3 regions of the Hydrogenophaga sp. RAC07 genome follow, and region 3 is predicted to be linked to each of the others. Evidence: predicted binding sites of a transcription regulator. Region 3 holds the regulator's gene; each other region holds the start of a gene.
What was found. The regulator LexA, encoded in region 3, represses DNA repair genes until DNA is damaged. The targets are predictions, from matches to a motif close to ACTGTATNNNNATACAGT.

Region 1 (6,176 bases), 1.6 Mb from region 3:
CGCTACCGCGGGCATGCCGGAAAGGCCGCTGAAGGCTTCTGGCGCGCTGCGACGACCAGCATCACTCAGCCTGCATGATGAACTGCCCACCTTTCGTTTCAAGAATGCGCGCAGCAATACCTCGCGAACACGCGAGCTTCAGCGTTCGTCAAAGCATTTGACGAGAAGGCTTTGCGTTCGACCTGCCGGGTATACAGTTTCAGGGGCGAAGCAGTCGTGACAACGTCGACATCTTGAATGGCTGCTTTCGAACGCAGCGGTCCTTCGATACATCGCCTGCGAACGACTCAGTTCAGTCTCAAGCAGACCAACGCCGCGACCGGCATCCCAGTTCCAGATGTCGAAGGTGCTTTTAGGAAGACACCCTCATGTCCTCACTACCGGCATGTCTTCCCACCGCGTGGTGTAAGCCGGCGTGCGCAGTTCCTGCTTCATAGTCCAGTTGCGTGGCGCACCTACCAAGCCTGCGCTGGCCAGTTTGAGCGTGCCTCGACCGTAACGCTCGTTGAGCGAATCCAGTGCCGCCATGAGCAGTGGCCGTGCGCCCGATGCCCTGGGGGATGGGAAGCAGTTTGCTCTGTGTCTTCTGCTTCGAGGTCCAGTTCGAACTGCTCCGAGTTCGATGAGTCGATGTCCAACAGCATCACTCCCGCTTTGGCGTAATCGAAGCCAGGTTTGAAGATGGCCTTGAGACCCATCACCGCGGCGCCCGTGATGGCACTTGTGTCAGACGTGGGCGGCGCAGGGGTATCACAAGCGAGCGGCTGTATTGGGGCGTCTGCCGGAACGGGCTGGTTCGGATGAACACAAGCACCTGACTGGTCACTCCTGCTTGCCCGCGCAGCTTCTGCGCTGCTCGGGCACTGAACTCCGAGACCGCCTCGGTGAGCTCGTCCAAATCACGAACTGCAGATCCGAACGACCGTGTGCATGCGATCTCTTGCTTTGGCGGTGCAACGTCTTCCAAGTCCACACATGACTCGCCCTGCAGTTCTCGTACCGTTCGCTCGAAGATCACGCTCCAGCCCGCCCGAGCCGCGGCTGGGCTCATGCGCTTCAAATCCAGCACTGTTGTCACACCCTGGGCCTTGAGTTGTTCGGCGATGCGCCGCCCCACGCCCCAGACTTCGCCCACGCTGGTGGCTGCAAGCAAAGCATCGAGTTCGGCAGTGGAAAGCCTGGTGAGGTCTGCGACCTGGGCGAGTTCGACTGGGTAGCTGCCGGGTTTCCTTTCCGACTGCTTGGCGATGTGGTTTGCCAGCTTGGCCAGCGTCTTGGTGGGTGCTATGCCGACACAGGTCGGTATGCCCACCCACTGGTTCACCCGCGCACGAATGTCGCGCGCCCGCTTGGTGAGGTCCCCGGACACTCCACTGAGGTCGATGAAGGATTCATCGATCGAATAAATCTCTTGGCGGTGGCCAAGTGCGGCCACCACGCTCATCATGCGATCGCTTATCTCGCCGTACAGCTCAAAGTTGGCGGAGAGCGCCACCAGGCCTGTACTTTCCTGGAGGTGCCGGATCTGAAACCAAGGCGCTCCCATCTTGATGCCCAGGTCCTTGGCTTCGTTGGATCGCGCGATCGCGCATCCATCGTTGTTGGACAGCACCACGCAGGGCGTGTTCTTGAGCGAGTGCCGAAACACCCGCTCGCAGGAGACGTAGAAGTTGTTGCCGTCGACGAGGGCAAACAGCGGTGCGGCCATGGGTTCTCGCCTTCTCGGCCATCAGACTTGAAACTGCTTGATCGATGCGATCACCACGCCCCAGATCTCGATCTCCTGCCCTTCCTTCGGATTGATGTCCGGGTAGGTCGGGTTGGCGGCCTTGAGCTTGATGCGGCCATTGCGCAGGTGCAACTGCTTGCAGGTGAATTCACCGTCGACGATGGCGATCACCACCATGCCGTGCCTGGGCTTGACAGCCTTGTCCACCAGGAGGACGTCCGCGTCGAAGATGCCCAGCTCGCGCATGGACTCACCACTCACGCGCATCGCATAGGTGGCTTGCGGGTGAACCACCAGGCGGTCCATGATGTCGATGCGTTTGGCCGAGAAATCTGCTGCCGGCGAGGGGAAGCCCGCGTGCACGCTGGTGGCGAGGCTGAACGCCATGAGCGGCTCTTGCGTGAGCAGTGCTGGTTCGGAAAGGGTGATGTCTGACACGGCGCCTCCTCGCCACGGACTTGCGGCGGGGAGCGGATAGTACACTGTATATTCATCCAGCATCCTGAAAGCCCGGCCGGTGGATCAACATCTTGCACAGGAGGCGATGCAGGCCTCCACCCTGTGTCCCGGGCCTTGGGCAAACACCGTGAACGCGCAGCCTGAAACCTCTGAACCAATGCCCGCGCCATCCTTGAAGCGAGCGCACATGCGCCGCCTGCGCGAGATCTACCGCTCGGCTGGCTGGCCCTGTGCGGACATGCTAGAGGTGGAGCTGCACGCGGCCGGCCTGGTGGAGCGGTGCGTGGGCAGCCATGGCCACGAAACGCTTCGCCTGACGGACGCTGGCATCCACGCACTCGCTCAGGCCCACGCAGGAAACCAGAACGCACGCGATCCTCACGAGAGTCTGGTAAAGCTGGTGGCCGACCAACTCGGCAGAGAAGGCAGGCTGGCCTGGCGGGGGTTGATGTTGCGCGTGCCGTTGCCACGCGTGCTGTTCGAAGGCCCATCAGAGCCGGTGGTTGAGGGATCCCCAGTGGTCCACGAAGATCTACTGCCTGAGGATGTGCTCTCCACCAATGGCCTGGCTGTGTCTGGCCGGGATCACACGTGGTGCATGGCGATGCCTGATGTGTTCTCCATCCGCCGAAGCTCCGTGGAAGCCTACCTGGAGCCGGTTGTTCACGAGATCAAAGTCAGTCGGGCCGATCTGCTTTGCGACCTTCGCAAGCCCGCCAAGCGCGCCGCTTATCTGGCCATGGCGGGGGCGGTTTGGTACGTGCTCGGTGAAGATAGCAAGGGTCGACCCATTGCCAAGCCAGAAGAAGTGCCGCGCGAATGTGGCGTGCTGCAGACGGAGCGCGGCTCGTTGGTGGTGGCGCGCAGTGCACCGCGCCGCGCCGTTGAACGCTTGCCATTTCATGTGTGGATGGCACTGGCCCAAGCCGGTCCGCACATCCGCCCCGAAGGTGACGAGCAGGCCTTGCTCTGAATTCGCGCAGAATGCGGACCAAAGTCGGCTTGGCTCCCACCAAGGCCGATGCCCGATTCAACTTCAAGGAGACTGTATGTCTGGAGGCAACTGGAAAGAGATGTATGCCGCGGCCGAAAGCGGCGATCTCCCGCTGGTCGAGTACTACGTGAAGCTGGGTGTCGACATGGACTACGCCCATCCAGAGTTTCTGTCGACCCCACTGGTGGCCACCATTCTCGCGAAACAGGAGGAGGTTGCTATGTATCTGCTTGATGCAGGAGCCAACCCCTGTCTGCACTCCGAGTTCGATGCCATGACGCCTATTCAGGCTGCTCGACATGTCGGTCTGTCACAGGTTGAGGCGAAATTGATTGAACTCGGTGCCCCTGCGCTCCCGCCTGCAGAAGTGGAGAAGAGCTGGCTGGCCAGGATGTTCGGTCGTATTGCGGCGTGATCGCGGTAGGCCTAATACCCACGCAGTATCACGAGACCGAACTTCAAGTCCGGCTGTGACTTTCAGAGTCTCAACACGATAGGTCGGGTTTCACCTGCGCCGCGCAGCGGACCTGGGCGCTCAGCTTGCCGCCGAGCGCCGGGAGACCTTAAAGCGACGCGTCCTTGATCTTCTTCAAGGGGCGAACCTTCACGCGCACGGTGGCGGGTTTGGCCGCGAACTCGCGCTCAACCTTGGTGAAGGGATCGATACCGCGGCGTTTCTTTTTGGCGGGGATTGCCTGCGCAGTGATCTTGAGCAGACCTGGCAGCGTGAACTCGCCCAGACCCTTCTTGCTCATGGAGGCCACGATCGTGGCTTCCAGCGCAGCCAGCACTGCCTTGGCGGCCTTCGGCTCCACACCGGCGACCTCAGCCAGATGAGCCTGGAGCGTGGTCTTGTTGAAGGCCTTTTTGATCGGCATCAGTGTCGGCACGCTTGCCGCCGGCTTCTTGGTCACCGCGGCCTTGGGGGCCGCGACTGCCTTTTTCGCAACGGGTCCTGCCTTCTTCGCAGCAATGGTCTTCTTTGCAGTTGCCATGGATCTATCTACTTTCGATTGTTGAAAATGCGCAAAGCGCGCAATGCGATTGTAGAAACCAAGAGTGCGTACGCGAAGTTCGAGAGCCGTGGAGCCTGATCGCTGATAGGCCTGTGCTTCGCACTGCGCGACCGGCGACCATCTGCCACGCAGAAGTGCGTACTTGGGAAGGCGGCACAAGACTGAACGGAGTCATTCGAGGCCGCCGTCACGTGGAGCTGCGGCGATGGTCACCGGTCATTTGACGGCCCGCATTCGTCAGGCCGCTGTGCCTCCGGGACCAGTCACTCACCGCGCTATGGGCCGCAACCTACCCTAGCAACCTCCTCCACTACGCGCATCGCCACAGTTCACCTGCGCGGCACTGGTGGTAGATGCATTGCGGCACACGCGACCCTAGTTGCGGCTCTGCAAATGACGCACTGGCGTGCGCGATTCCACAGCAGCCGATCATTGCGGTTGTCGGTGGAGGTGATCCACCAACAACTGCGCGGCGGCCGACAGTTGTTCGCGCTGGCGATAGCAGAGCAAAAAATGCCGCGTTGCCCATTCATCTTTCAGTCCGACCCATTTCAGTTTGGCCGTGTTCTGGGTAGCGCGAAAGATTTCCAACGGAACCACGCAGATTGCCAAACCCGAGCGCGCCATGCGCAACCCGGCTTCGAAGTTGGACACCATGGCCCGGCTTTGAAATTTTTGTCCACTCTGCGCAGCGGCTCGTTCCAGCAACACCTGCACGGCGCTGGAGGAGGGCAGGCTGACCTGCTCCCAGACCAGGGTTTGGGCAAAGTCCACTTTCTTGAAACCTGCCAGGGCGTGACCTGCTGGGACTACGATCCCCAAGTGGTCGCTCCGGTAGACCGCGGTTTTGAGGCCTTGCAGATCGACCGTGTCCCAGGTTATTCCAAGAGAAGCGTGCCCCTCGCGCACGCCTCGCGCCACTTCGGGGCTGAAGCGCTCTTCCACGTCCACCTTGATGCCGGCGTGCGCCGGCAGGCGCATGAACTCGACAATGTCGTCGGCCAGTGATTCGGTCATCACCGACGCCGTGGCGAGCAGACGGACTTGCCCCCGCACACCGCTGGCGTAGGCAGCCATGGCCTGCTCGGCTCTCTGAGCTTCACCCAACATGGTGCGGGCGTATTCCAGAAAGGTTTCGCCCGCAGGTGTGGGAGACACGCCGTGCCGTTGTCGAACGAACAGCGGTGTTTTGATCTGAGCCTCCAGCGTTGCGATGCGTTTGCTCACCGCAGAGCCCACGAGGTTCTGGCGCTGAGCAGCGTGAACGAAGTTGCGCGTTTCGCAAACGGCCACGAAGAGCCGCAAGGTGGTGAGGTCTAGCTGGAGCTGGGCCATGTGGGAGTCTTGGTGTTCTTGAATGGAATATCTTGATGAAATATTAGCGCTTCAGGAATGAAAAGGGAAAACCTAGACTGCGCGCAGGTCCACAACCTCACAGGACCAGGAGACAAGTACCCATGAACATTTCCCCCACGGTGTTGGTGCGCGAGGTGGGCCTGCGCGACGGCCTGCAGAGCATCCCCCGCGCACGCCTCAACACCGATCAGAAGCTCGAATGGATCCGCGAGGCCTATGAGGCCGGTCAACGCGAGATCGAAGTTGGCTCCTTCGTGCCCGCCAAGTTGTTGCCCCAATTGGCCGATACCGAAGCCTTGGTGGCCTATGCGAGCACCCTGCCGGGCCTGGTCACCTCCGTGCTGGTCCCAAACTTGAAGGGCGCAGAAAGGGCGCTGGCTGCGGGCGTTGACCTGATGGTCATTCCCTTGTCGGCCAGCCATGCCCACAGTCTGGCCAATCTGCGAAAGACGCCGGACGAGGTGGTGGCCGAGGTCGGTCGCATCCGCGCGGTACGCGACGCCGCAGGCGTCAAGACGCTGATTGAAGGGGGTGTTGGTACGGCGTTCGGTTGTTCCATTCAAGGCCACGTCGATGAAGACGAGGTGCTGCGATTGACTCAGGCCTTGCTGGATGCGGGCGC
Region 2 (6,176 bases), 970 kb from region 3:
GTTGGGACCGCTGAAGCCCAGGCCCATGCGGTCCATGCTGTAGAGGATGCGCCGCTGCACCGGCTTCTGGCCGTCGCACACGTCAGGCAACGCGCGGCCTTTGACCACAGAGAGTGCGTACTCGAGGTAGGCGCGCTGCGCGTAGCTGGCGAGGTTCAGGCCGTCGTCCGGTTCGGAAAGGGGCAGTTCGGGGTTCAGGATGTCGGACATGCGTCGGTTCTAGAAGGGGTCAGATGTCCACGTCGACCGAGTCGCCGTGCAGTTCCATGAGCTCGCGGCGCGAAGCGGCTTCGCCCTTGCCCATGAGCTTGGTGATGAGAGCCTCGGTGTCCGAGAAGTTGATCGCGCCGAGCACCACCGGCATGAGGCGGCGCGTGTCGGGGTTTAGAGTTGTGTCCCAGAGCTGTTCGGCGTTCATCTCGCCCAGACCCTTGAAGCGGCTGATCTGGCACTTCTCGGGCGCCACGCCGTCCTTGGCGCACTTGTCGAGGATGGCGTGCAACTCGCCATCGTCCAGCGCGTATTGCTTGGCCGCGGGCTTTTTGCCGCGCGCGGGGATGTCCACGCGGAACAGCGGCGGGCGCGCCACGAACACATGGCCGGCTTCGATGAGCTTGGGGAAGTGGCGGAAGAACAGCGTGAGCAACAGCACCTGGATGTGCGAGCCGTCCACGTCGGCATCACTCAGGATGCAGACCTTGCCGTAACGCAGGCCGCTCATGTCGGGGGTGTCGTTCGGGCCGTGCGGATCGACGCCGATGGCCACCGAGATGTCGTGGATCTCGTTGTTCGCAAACAGGCGGTCGCGCTCGACCTCCCAGGTGTTGAGCACCTTGCCGCGCAGCGGCAACACGGCCTGGCATTCCTTGTCGCGGCCCATCTTGGCGCTGCCACCGGCCGAATCGCCCTCGACCAGAAACACCTCGTTGTGCGCCAGGTCCTTGCTCTCGCAATCGGTCAGTTTGCCGGGCAGCACCGCCACACCCGAGCCCTTGCGCTTCTCCACTTTCTGCCCGGCCTTCTGGCGAAACTGCGCGGCCTTGATGGCGAGCTCGGCCAGCTTCTTGCCGTAGTCCACGTGCTGGTTGAGCCAGAGCTCCAGCGCGGGCCGCACGAAGCTGCCCACCAGGCGCACCGCGTCGCGCGAGTTCAGGCGCTCCTTGATCTGGCCCTGGAACTGTGGGTCGAGCACCTTGGCACTCAGCACATACGAAGCGCGCGCGAACACGTCTTCGGGCAGCAGCTTCACGCCCTTGGGCAGCAGCGCGTGCAATTCGATGAAACCCTTGACCGCCTGGAACAGGCCGTCGCGCAAACCGCTTTCGTGCGTGCCGCCCGCGCTGGTGGGGATCAGGTTCACGTAGCTCTCGCGCACAGGCTGGCCGTCCTCGGTGAAGGCCACGCACCACGCCGCGCCTTCGCCTTCGGCAAAGCTGTCGTGTCCGCTGTCAGCGAAACCTTCGCCTTCGAACAGCGGAATCACCGGGTCACCGTTGAGCGTCTGCTGAAGGTAGTCGCGCAGGCCGCCTTTGTAGAGCCAGGTCTGCACGTCTTTGGTCTTTTCGTTGACCAGGGTCACCGTCACACCCGGCATCAGCACCGCCTTGCTGCGCAGCAGGTGGGTGAGCTCCGCCATGGGCAACACGGCGGATTCGAAGTACTTGGGGTCGGGCCACGCACGCACCGTGGTGCCCTGCTTGCGGTCGCCTTCGCCCTTGGGCGCGATGACCAGGGCCTCGATCACGTCACCGGCGGAAAACGCCAGCTTCGCCACCTGGCCTTCGCGGTAGCTCGTGACCTCCAGGCGCGTGGACAGCGCATTGGTCACGCTCACGCCCACGCCGTGCAGGCCGCCCGAAAAGCTGTAGGCGCCGCCCTTGCCCTTGTCGAACTTGCCACCGGCGTGCAGCCGTGTGAACACGAGCTCGACCACGGGGGCCTTTTCTTCGGGGTGCAGGCCGAACGGGATGCCGCGGCCGTCGTCTTCCACGCTCACCGAGCTGTCGGGGTGCAGCGTGACCTTGATTTTTTTGCCGTGCCCGGCCAGCGCCTCGTCGGCCGCGTTGTCGAGCACTTCCTGGATGATGTGCAGCGGGTTGTCGGTGCGGGTGTACATGCCCGGGCGCTGCTTGACCGGCTCCAGGCCCTTGAGGACGCGGATCGAGCCTTCGGAATACACGGGGGGAGTTTGGGTTGCCATGGGGGCGGATTGTAAGCACCGGAGCCCTCAAAGACTGTATGAAGATACAGATAACTGCCCACACGGTCGGCTTCCATGCCTGCCCGGCATCAATCAGCGCTGCCGATATCAAGTGCGCGCCCCGGCGGCGACAGGTCAAGGGCGGGCTTCTTCGCTACAGTCGCCGGATGTCGTCCGTTGCCCCCACCCGCACCCCGCTGTCCACCGTCCAGGTTCTCGCCTGCGGCGCCCTCATCGTCACGCTTTCCATGGGCATCCGCCACGGCTTCGGCCTGTGGCTGCAGCCCATCACCCAGGCGCAGGACTGGACGCGCGAGAACTTTGCCTTCGCGCTGGCGATTCAAAACCTCTCCTGGGGCCTGTTCGGCATCTTCGCCGGCATGGCGGCCGACCGTTTCGGCGCGTTTCGCGTGCTGATCGGCGGCTCGCTGCTCTACGGCCTGGGCCTCACCGGCATGGCGCTGACCACCACACCCATGACCTTTGCGCTCACCGCTGGTGTGCTCATCGGCGCCGCGCAGGCCGGCACCACCTACGCCGTGATCTACGGTGTGATCGGGCGGCAGATCTCGGCTGAAAAGCGCTCCTGGGCCATGGGCGTGGCGGCAGCGGCAGGTTCGTTCGGCCAGTTCCTCATGGTGCCGGTGGAAGGCTGGCTGATCAGCAGCTTCGGCTGGCAGGAGGCGCTGCTGTTCTTGAGCGCGGCCGTGTTGCTGATCGTGCCGCTGGCCTGGGGCCTGCGTGAACCGGGTTTTGCCGGCGGTGCTGCACCGGTGCGAGAACAAACCATCCTGCAAGCCCTGCGCGAGGCCTTCCGCTACCGCAGCTTCCAGTTGCTCATGGCGGGCTACTTCGTGTGCGGCTTCCAGGTCGTGTTCATCGGCGTGCACATGCCCAGCTACCTCAAGGACAACGGACTCTCGCCCCAGGTGGCCAGCTACGCGCTGGCGCTGATCGGCCTGTTCAACGTGTTCGGCACCTACGCGGCCGGCGCGCTCGGCCAGCGTCTGGCCAAGCGGCACATCCTGTCATTCATCTACTTCGCGCGCGCCGTGGTCATTGCCATCTTCCTGATCGTGCCGCTCTCGCCCCTGAGCGTGTATGTGTTCGCGAGCGTCATGGGCCTGCTGTGGCTCTCCACGATTCCACCGACCAACGCGGTGGTGGCGCAGATCTTCGGCGTGGCCCACATGTCCATGCTGGGCGGCTTCGTGTTCTTCAGCCACCAGATCGGCAGCTTCATGGGCGTGTGGCTGGGCGGCGTGTTGTACGACCGCACCGGCAGCTACGACATCGTCTGGTACATCTCGATCGCACTCGGCGTGTTCGCCGGCCTGATCAACCTGCCGGTGCGCGAGACCCCGATCGTGCGCACACCACAACGCGTGGGGGCCGCTGCGTGAATCTGGACCCCCACGCTCCGCCGCTGCGCGGGTCGCTGCCCCCCGAGGGGGCTGAGCCGCCTTCGGGCGGCCGTGCGGCGGCTCGCCTCTGGCAGCGCGCCCTGGTGTGGATCGGCGTCATCGCCGCCCTGCTGGGGACGTTTGCGCTCTACAACCAGCCGGGCTTTCTGGTGAATCTCGCCGACCAGCTCTGGAGCTGCTTCTGATGCACGGCACGGAAGCGCCATCGGCCTGGGTGCAACGCTGGGCCCATCTGGTGCCCGGAGGCGGCACGGTGCTCGACGTGGCTTGCGGTCATGGGCGCCACCTGAAATGGTTCGCGCAGCTTGGCCACCGCGTCACCGGGGTTGACCGCTCCGCGGAGGCGATCGACGCGGTGAAGCCCTTCGGCCGCGCCGTGCTCGCCGACATCGAAAACGGTCCATGGCCCTTCGAGGGCGAAAGCTTCGACGCGGTGGTGGTGACCAACTACCTCTGGCGCGCACTGCTCCCGGTGATCACGCGCAGCGTGGCGCCGGGCGGCGTGTTGATCTACGAGACCTTTGCCACCGGCAACGAGAGCGTGGGCAAACCTTCGCGCCCCGACTTCCTGCTGCAGCACGGTGAACTTCTCCAGGCCTGCGAGGGTCTGCACATGGTGGCGTACGAAGACGGCTTCTGCGACCGACCCGAGCGCTTCGTGCAGCGCATAGCGGCGGTGCGAAAACACCCGGCAACACCCGAGTCGCCGCCCCGGTATCCGCTGGATGCCACTGGGTAGAATGCACGATTCGCGCGGATGCCGCGCCCCATGGGGCGGCCCAGACAAGCGCCCCCAATTGAGCCTGCAGCAATGAACACCATCACCGGCAGCATCGTGGCCCTGGCCACCCCCCTGCATGAAGACGGCAGCGTGGACTACCCCACCCTGCGCAAACTCATCGACTGGCACATCACCGAAGGCACGGACTGCATCGGTGTGGTCGGCACGACCGGCGAATCGCCCACCGTCACGGTCGAAGAGCACTGCGAAATCATCCGCGTGTCGGTCGAACAGGCCAAGACGCACGGCGACAAGCGCGTGCCCATCATGGCCGGCTGCGGCGCCAATTCCACCCGCGAAGCCATCGAGCTCGCGCGCTTCGCACAAAGTGTGGGTGCCGACTGCCAGCTGCAGGTCGTGCCTTACTACAACAAGCCCACGCAAGAAGGCCAGTACCAGCATTTCAAGGCGATTGCCGAAGCCGTGGGCGACCTGCCCACCGTGCTGTACAACGTGCCCGGCCGCAGCGTGGCCGACATGCACCACGAAACCGTGCTGCGCCTGGCCCAGGTGCCCGGCATCGTCGGCATCAAGGAAGCCACCGGCAACATCGAACGCGCGCAGTGGCTGATCCGCGAAGCACCCAAGGGCTTTGCCATCTATTCGGGCGACGACCCGACCGCCGTGGCGCTGATGCTGTGCGGCGGCCAGGGCAATGTGAGCGTCACCGCCAACATCGCACCGCGCCTCATGCACGAACTCTGCGTGGCCGCCATCGCCGGTGACGTGAAACGCGCCATGGACATCCAGTTCCGACTGATGCCGGTGCACAAGCAGCTGTTCTGTGAAGCCAACCCGATCCCGCTGAAATGGGCCATGGCCCGCATGGGCCTGTGCCGTGAGACCATGCGTCTTCCGCTCACCCCCATGTCGCGCCATCTGGTGCCGCAGGTCGAAGGCGCGCTGCAACAAAGCGGCCTGGTCTGACTCCAACCTCTCTTCTGTCCACCCCAACACCCGGTCTCCACCGAGCTTCCCATGTCCACTCCCGCTCTGAATCAGACCCCCCGCCTCCAGTCCTGGGCCGGCGCTGCCGCGTGGTCCCGCCTGGGCCTGGTGGCCGCTGCCGCCCTCATCGCCTCGGGCTGCTCCATGCTCCAGGAAGACAAGATCGACTACAAGAGCGCCCAGCGCGGCAGCACGCTGGACGTGCCACCCGACCTGACCCAGCTCAGCCGCGACTCGCGTTACAACGTGCCGGGCACCACGGTAACGGCCAGCGGCTACCAGGCTGCGCAGCCAACACAAGCCACCGCCGCCACCACCGCGGTGAACACCGTGGGTGACGTGCGCATCGAGCGCGCGGGCAACCAGCGCTGGCTGGTGATCAACCGCCCGGCCGACAAGCTCTGGAGCCCTGTGCGCGACTTCTGGCAGGAGAACGGCTTCCTGCTCGACGTCGACCAGGAAGCACTGGGCATCATGGAAACCGACTGGGCCGAGAACCGCGCCAAGCTGCCGCAAGACTTCATCCGCTCCACCATCGGCAAGGTGTTCGAGAACCTGTATTCCACCGGAGAACGCGACCGCTTCCGCACCCGCCTGGAGCGCACCGCCAACGGCGGCACCGAGATCTACATCAGCCACCGCGGCATGGTCGAGGTGTACTCCAACAAGGACAAAGACCAGACCGTCTGGCAGCCCCGCCCGGCCGATGTGGAACTCGAAACCGAATTCCTGCGCCGCCTGATGGTCAAGCTCGGTGTGACCGAAGCGCAGGCCCAGGCGGTCACGGCGAGCGCGCCTGCGCAGGCCGCGGCCAAGGTCACCA
Region 3 (6,176 bases):
AGACATCCTGCGCGATGCGCAGAAGCTCGCTGCGCTCGAATCCGAGGTGGCAAAACTTCGCGAGGAACAGACCCGGTCCCAGGCCGCCTTGGGCGACCTCAATGCCCAGCTTGAACAATCGCAGGCTCAACGGTTCCAGAACTGGTTGGTCTACCTGCTGGGCGCATGCCTGCTGTTGGCCCTGTTGGCGGTTTTGATGGTGTGGCGGCGGCGGCAAGAGGTGGTGGTGCAGGGCTCCGAGGCCTCGCGGGCCTGGTGGGCGCCGGAGGATGAAGAGAAGACGGTGCGCGTTCCTCTGGATGGCGACGATCCCGTCGCCGGAAAATCGTCCGACTTGACCCCGTTGACGCCGAGGGGCGATGGCCCGGATGTCGACCTGGATTTCGATCTGGACCAGGACTCTTCCTTTGATGGGCTGGACGACCGCTCGGGCAGGCCTGCAGTGACCCAGCCCATGCCGGCAACGTCGTTGGCGGAGAGCCCCATTGCTGCCCGCGACCGGCGTGAATTTTCAACCAGCGCCATCGGCGTGTCACGCTCCGTGGCCACCGAAGAGCTGTTCGACGTGCAGCAGCAGGCCGATTTCTTCGTGTCGTTGGGGGAGGACGAGCAGGCCATCCAGGTGCTCAAGGACCACCTCACCGAAAGCCACGAACCCAGTGCACTGACCTACCTCGACCTGTTCCACATTTACCACCGTCTCGGGCGCCGCCAGGACTACGAGAGCCTGCGCGACGAGTTCAACCATGTGTTCAACGCCGGCGCGCCGCCGTTCGACAGCTATTCGCAGCGGGGCCTGGGGCTGGAGTCGTACGAAACCGCATTCAGCCGCATCCAGGCCCTCTGGCCGCAGCCGCGGGTGCTTGATCTGATCGAACAGTCGATCTTCCGCGACTCCACCGACAGCAGCACCGAGGTGTTCGATCTGGAGGCTTACCGTGAGCTGCTCATGCTGCACGCGATCGCCAAGGACCTCATCCAGCGCGACGGCAGCGCGCCACGCGCGAACAGTGACTTTCAGCACACGGCCATGCAGCCATTGAAGGCTGCTGGCAAGGTCGCTCCAGTCGTGAGCAGACAGCCGGCCGCGGCACCGGACCACCAGCACACCCAGCCCATGGGTCTGGGCGAGATGCCACCTGCGTCTTCCCGGCTCGGCCTGGACATCAACCTGGACGATCTTTCCGAGATGGCCCGGTTTGAAGCGTCACTGCCCGACGTGAATGTGGCGGTAGAGGCGTCGGCCAAGCTCACACAACCTGCAGACTTCGACATCCAGCCCGGCGAGGACAACTTCATCGACTTCGAGGTGATCGACTTCGATCCGCCGCCGGACCTGGCCGACGACGGAAAACCTGAAGGCCGACGCGGATCCAAAAGCTGAACCCCAAAGAAAAGAACGCCGCTGATGCGGCGTTCTTTTTTCATTGGGAGCTGCTTCTACCGGCGGACTTGAAGTGCGCCAGGGTTCACGATGTTGGTCGGCGTTCCCTTGATGAAATTGACCACGTTGTCGAAGGCCGAGGCGAAATACTGCTCATAGCTGTCCTGCTCCACATACCCGATGTGGGGCGTGCAGATGCAGTTCTCCAGCCGCAACAAGGCATGCCCTTGAAGAATCGGCTCCGATTCAAAAACATCGACTGCGGCCATGCCGGGGCGACCTCGGTTGAGCGCAGCGAGCAAGGCCTCCGGCTCGATCAGCTCCGCACGCGAGGTGTTGACCAGCAGGGACGTGGGTTTCATGCGGCCGAGGTCTTCCAGCGTGACACATCCGGCGCTTGTTTCGCTCAGGCGCAAGTGCAGCGACAGCACATCGGCCGAAGCAAAAAACGCCTCGCGACTTTCCGCGGCTTCAAAGCCATCGGCCACCACCCGGGCGCGCGAGGCTTCGCTGCCCCAGACCACCACCTGCATGCCGAAAGCGCGCCCGTAACCCGCGACCAGTTGGCCGATTCGGCCATAGCCCCACAGGCCCAGTGTCTTGCCGCGCAGCACCATGCCCACACCAAAGTTGATCGGCATGGCCGACGATTTCAGCCCCGCTTGCTGCCAGGCTCCGTGTTTGAGGTTGGAGACGTACTGCGGAATGCGCCGCATCGACGCCATGATCAAGGCCCAGGTGAGCTCGGCCGTTGACACGGGCGAACCCACACCCTCGGCCACCGCAATGCCGCGCTCCGTGCAGGCCGCCACATCGAGGTGACTGCCTGCGCGTCCGGTCTGCGCAATCAGCTTGAGGCGGGGCAGCTTTTCGATGAGCTGGCGCGAGATCTGGGTGCGTTCGCGGATCAGAACCAATACGTCGGCATCTCTGAGCCGCACCGACAACTGACCCACGCCCTTGACCGTGTTCGTGAACACCTTGGCCGGATAAGGCTCCAGTTTCTCCGCGCACTTCAGCTTGCGAACCGCGTCCTGATAGTCGTCAAGAATCACAATATTCATGCGCCTATTGTGCCTTCGCCACTTTTTCCCTCGCGACCTGGGCCCGGGCCGTTCGTGCCCTGCGCTGAACGAAGCCTCGCCGCTGCAGTGCCCGGCCGGGTCGCGTGGATCAGGCAGCGCGTGCCATGGAGGCCTGCTCCAGTGCCGCGAGCCGATCAAGCTCCGCGCACACATCGCCAATGGGGCCGGAGATGACCAGGCGCATGTCCCGGCTCTGGGTTCGGTGGGCTTCGGCCTGGCGCAGTACTCTCACGCGGCATGCGGGAGGTGAACCCGCCTGGGTCGCGACCGGCTGCCTCGCCTGCATGGCAGGCCCGTTCGCCGCCTCTCGGTTGAGCCAACCGGCTCGCGCAAAACGTTGCACGGCTTTGGCCGCCATGAACGAAGCGGCCGGACGGGCCGGACGGTCGGACGGAAGCGGCAGCCAGCAGTCGATCAGCTGCAGAGGGGCGCGCCACGTGTTGGTATTGAAGATTTTTCCCATGCGAAACTCCAGACGAGGGGTTGAACACAGGCAGGATTGCAAGGAAGTCGCCAACGCAGGGATGTGTCCAAAGACGAGCGGTACGCCCGTCGGACCAAACGCCCGCCACCTGCTGAGGCAACGTGACCCGAGGGGTCAGAGTTGGAAACTGTTGCGGATGAGGCCGACCGCGAGGCCTTCGATTTCAAACGGTTCGCCGGGCTCGACCACGATGGTCTTGTAGTCGGGGTTCTCGGCGTGAAGCTCGATGACGTTTTGGCGGCGCATGAACCGCTTGACGGTCACATCGTCACCCAGGCGGGCCACCACGATCTGGCCGTTCTTGGCTTCCTTGGCAGACTTCACGGCCAGCAGGTCGCCGTCGATGATGCCGACGTCGCGCATGGACATGCCGCGCACCTTGAGCAGGTAGTCGGGCTCGCGCTGGAACAGGCTGCGCTCGACGTGGTAGGTCTGGTCCACATGCTCTTGCGCCAGGATGGGTGAGCCGGCGGCCACGCGGCCAATCAGGGGGAGCATGAGCTGGGCCAGGCTGGGGAGCGGGAGTGTAAGCTGGCGCCCGCGCGAATCGTTGATGGAGCGGAGATCTTCGCTGCGCAGGCGAATGCCGCGCGAGGTGCCGCTGACCAGTTCGATGACCCCTTTGCGTGCCAGGGCCTGCAAGTGCTCCTCGGCCGCGTTGGCCGACTTGAAGCCGAGTTCGCTGGCAATTTCAGCCCGCGTGGGCGGCGAACCGGTGCGGGCAATGGCGGTCTGGATGAGCTCCAGAATCTGCTGCTGCCGGGCGGTGAGCTTGGGCGTGGTGGCGGGCATGTCGAGCATGTGGACCTCTTCGGGGTGTATGCCTCACCGGGCGGGGTATCCGAACGGCGGGTCACTGTTTTCTTATCCAGTGGCTGTATTTTTAACCAGTTCAAAGGACTTGGCAAGTGGTGAATGCAAACCAGGCGCGCCGCCTCGTGGTTTTGGGCACGGGCGGCACGATTGCCGGACGCGCCAACCGGGCGAACGACAACGTGGGCTATGTGGCCGGGCAGGTGGCGGTGAGCGAGCTCGTGGCCATGGTGCCCGCCCTGGCGACTTGTCCGCTGGACGTGGAGCAGGTGGCGCAGATCAACAGCAAGGACATGGTGCTGAGCGTGTGGCATGCGCTCGCCGCGCGGGTGGCTGAGCACCTCGATCGGCCCGAGGTGGCCGGTATCGTGATCACCCACGGCACCGACACGATCGAGGAGACCGCCTTTCTGTTGCAGACCGTGCTGAAACCATCCAAGCCGGTGGTGCTCACGTGTGCGATGCGGCCGGCCACGGCGCTGGTGCCCGACGGGCCGCAGAACCTGAGCGATGCGGTGGCGGTGGCGTTGCATCCTGAGGCCCGTGGCGTGGTGGTGGTGTGCGCTGGTCGAATTCACGGTGCGATCGACGTGGCCAAGGTGCATCCCTACAGAACAGACCCGTTCGACTCGGGTGACGCGGGCGAGCTCGGTTGTGTGGAAGAGGCGCAGTTGCGCGTGTTCAGGCCCTGGCCTCAGGCGGTGCCCGAGGGCGCCTTCGACGCCGCAGCGCTGCGACGACTGAAGGGCGCCGCCGCGCTGCCGCGCGTGGAGCTGATCTTCAGTCACGCCAATGCCGATGGGGAGGTGGTGCGCGCTTTGCTGGGCCAAACCGCCGCCGCGGAGCCGCTGCGCGGCATCGTGGTGGCCGGCACCGGCAACGGCACCGTGCACGACGATCTGCTGGCAGCGTTGAAACAGGCACAGGCCAGCGGCGTCGAGGTGGTGGTGGCCAGCCGCTGCGCGCACGGTCGCGTGGTGCCACACCCGGGCCAGCCGTTGCCGGATTCGGCCGGCCTGTCGCCTGTGAAAGCGCGCCTGGCGCTGGCGTTGCAGTTGCTGGAGGCCTGAGGTGCTGGAGGCACTCGGCGCCCACCCTTGGGCGTATCCCATGCTGGAGGTGGTGCACCTGATCGGTGTGGCCTTGATCCTGGGTAACCTGGTGTTGCTGGAGATGCGCGTGTTCGGTTGGGCGTCGACCCTGCCTATCGAACCACTGGCGCGGTTGAGCCTGGGCTTGGTGGGCATCGGGTTTGGCCTGGCCGTCGTGACAGGTTTGTTGATGTTCGGCACGCAACCCGGGGAACTGTTGGCCAACCGCGTGTTCACAGCGAAGATGGCGTTGATCATGCTGGCGGGCTGCAATGCCGGCTGGTTCCATGCGCGCCGTTCGTTGCAGCTCCAGGACACCACCGCCCGTGTGAGCATGCTCTTGTCGATGGTGATCTGGATGCTCGTGGTCACCTGTGGACGCTGGATTGCCTATGTTTGAAGGAGAACCGCATGCAACGACGTGAATTTGTTCAGGTGGCCGCTGCCCTGGGTTGGGGAGGCGTCGCCACGGGTGCGCTGGCGCACCACGGCTGGAGCAGCTTTGACCAGGGGCGGCCGATCTACCTGGAGGGCAAGGCTGTCAATGTGAGGTGGCGCAACCCACACGTGGAACTGTCGCTGGAGCTGCCCGAGAACCTGCGTGTGCCCGCCGATCTGGCCCAGCGCGCCCTGCCAGCCCAGACCGCGGGCGTCGACGGGTCTGCGCTCTTGTCCAGGGCGGTGGTACCTACGCGGCGTGATCGACGCTGGGAAATCGAGCTGGCGCCCTTGTTCCGCCTGGGCCAGTGGCAGATGCCCGAAATCAAGAACGGTGAATCGCTCTCGTTGGTGGGATTCACCTTCAAAGACGAAGCCGGGGAGGCGATCGTGCGCGCCGAGTATGTGTTCCTGGGTGGCAAGGTATACGGGTTGCGTTCCAGTCCGGCTTGATGCGCTTGCGCCAAGACTCCAACAAAAAAACCGGCTCGCAGGCCGGTTTTTTTGTTGGGTGCAGACCGCTTATTTCGACAGCGCTTCAAAGGCTCGTGCCGTGATGTCATCCACCGAACCCATGCCGCTGATGGCGCGGTACTTGGGTGCCGCCGCAGCGTCGTTGCGCGCCCAACTGCTGTAATAGTCCACCAGCGGACGGGTCTGCGCGCTGTAGACCTCCAAACGCTTCTTCACGGTTTCTTCCTTGTCGTCATCGCGCTGGATCAGCGGCTCGCCGGTCACGTCGTCCTTGCCTTCCACCTTGGGTGGATTGAACTTGACGTGATAAGTGCGGCCCGACGCCGGATGCGAGCGGCGACCACTCATGCGCTCGATGATGGCGTCGAACGGAACGTCGATCTCCAGCACATAGTCGAGCTTGACGC

Region 1: BSY239_RS16635 (LexA family protein) is a predicted target of LexA. The motif match lies at 2,211-2,228, and genes of this name have one in related genera.
Region 2: BSY239_RS04480 (DNA topoisomerase IV subunit B) is a predicted target of LexA. The motif match lies at 2,234-2,251, and genes of this name have one in related genera.

Annotation. Positions count from the first base shown of each region.
Region 1 is NZ_CP016449.1:3,544,862-3,551,037, forward strand. Features, by position in the region: gene BSY239_RS16625 (LysR family transcriptional regulator) at 1-78, shown strand, start outside; gene BSY239_RS23035 (DUF4113 domain-containing protein) at 367-528, opposite strand; gene BSY239_RS16630 (Y-family DNA polymerase) at 698-1,708, opposite strand; gene BSY239_RS16635 (LexA family protein) at 1,730-2,116, opposite strand; gene BSY239_RS16640 (hypothetical protein) at 2,376-3,161, shown strand; gene BSY239_RS16645 (ankyrin repeat domain-containing protein) at 3,238-3,597, shown strand; gene BSY239_RS16650 (HU family DNA-binding protein) at 3,746-4,177, opposite strand; gene BSY239_RS16655 (LysR family transcriptional regulator) at 4,628-5,533, opposite strand; gene BSY239_RS16660 (hydroxymethylglutaryl-CoA lyase) at 5,656-6,176, shown strand, end outside.
Region 2 is NZ_CP016449.1:963,672-969,847, reverse strand. Features, by position in the region: gene parC (DNA topoisomerase IV subunit A) at 1-210, opposite strand, end outside; gene BSY239_RS04480 (DNA topoisomerase IV subunit B) at 230-2,200, opposite strand; gene BSY239_RS04475 (MFS transporter) at 2,368-3,603, shown strand; gene BSY239_RS04470 (hypothetical protein) at 3,600-3,809, shown strand; gene BSY239_RS04465 (class I SAM-dependent methyltransferase) at 3,809-4,363, shown strand; gene dapA (4-hydroxy-tetrahydrodipicolinate synthase) at 4,436-5,332, shown strand; gene bamC (outer membrane protein assembly factor BamC) at 5,384-6,176, shown strand, end outside.
Region 3 is NZ_CP016449.1:1,928,821-1,934,996, reverse strand. Features, by position in the region: gene BSY239_RS09040 (type IV pilus assembly protein FimV) at 1-1,384, shown strand, start outside; gene BSY239_RS09035 (D-2-hydroxyacid dehydrogenase family protein) at 1,441-2,448, opposite strand; gene BSY239_RS09030 (hypothetical protein) at 2,558-2,932, opposite strand; gene lexA (transcriptional repressor LexA) at 3,068-3,745, opposite strand; gene BSY239_RS09020 (asparaginase) at 3,865-4,836, shown strand; gene BSY239_RS09015 (hypothetical protein) at 4,838-5,257, shown strand; gene BSY239_RS09010 (DUF6152 family protein) at 5,269-5,748, shown strand; gene adk (adenylate kinase) at 5,818-6,176, opposite strand, start outside.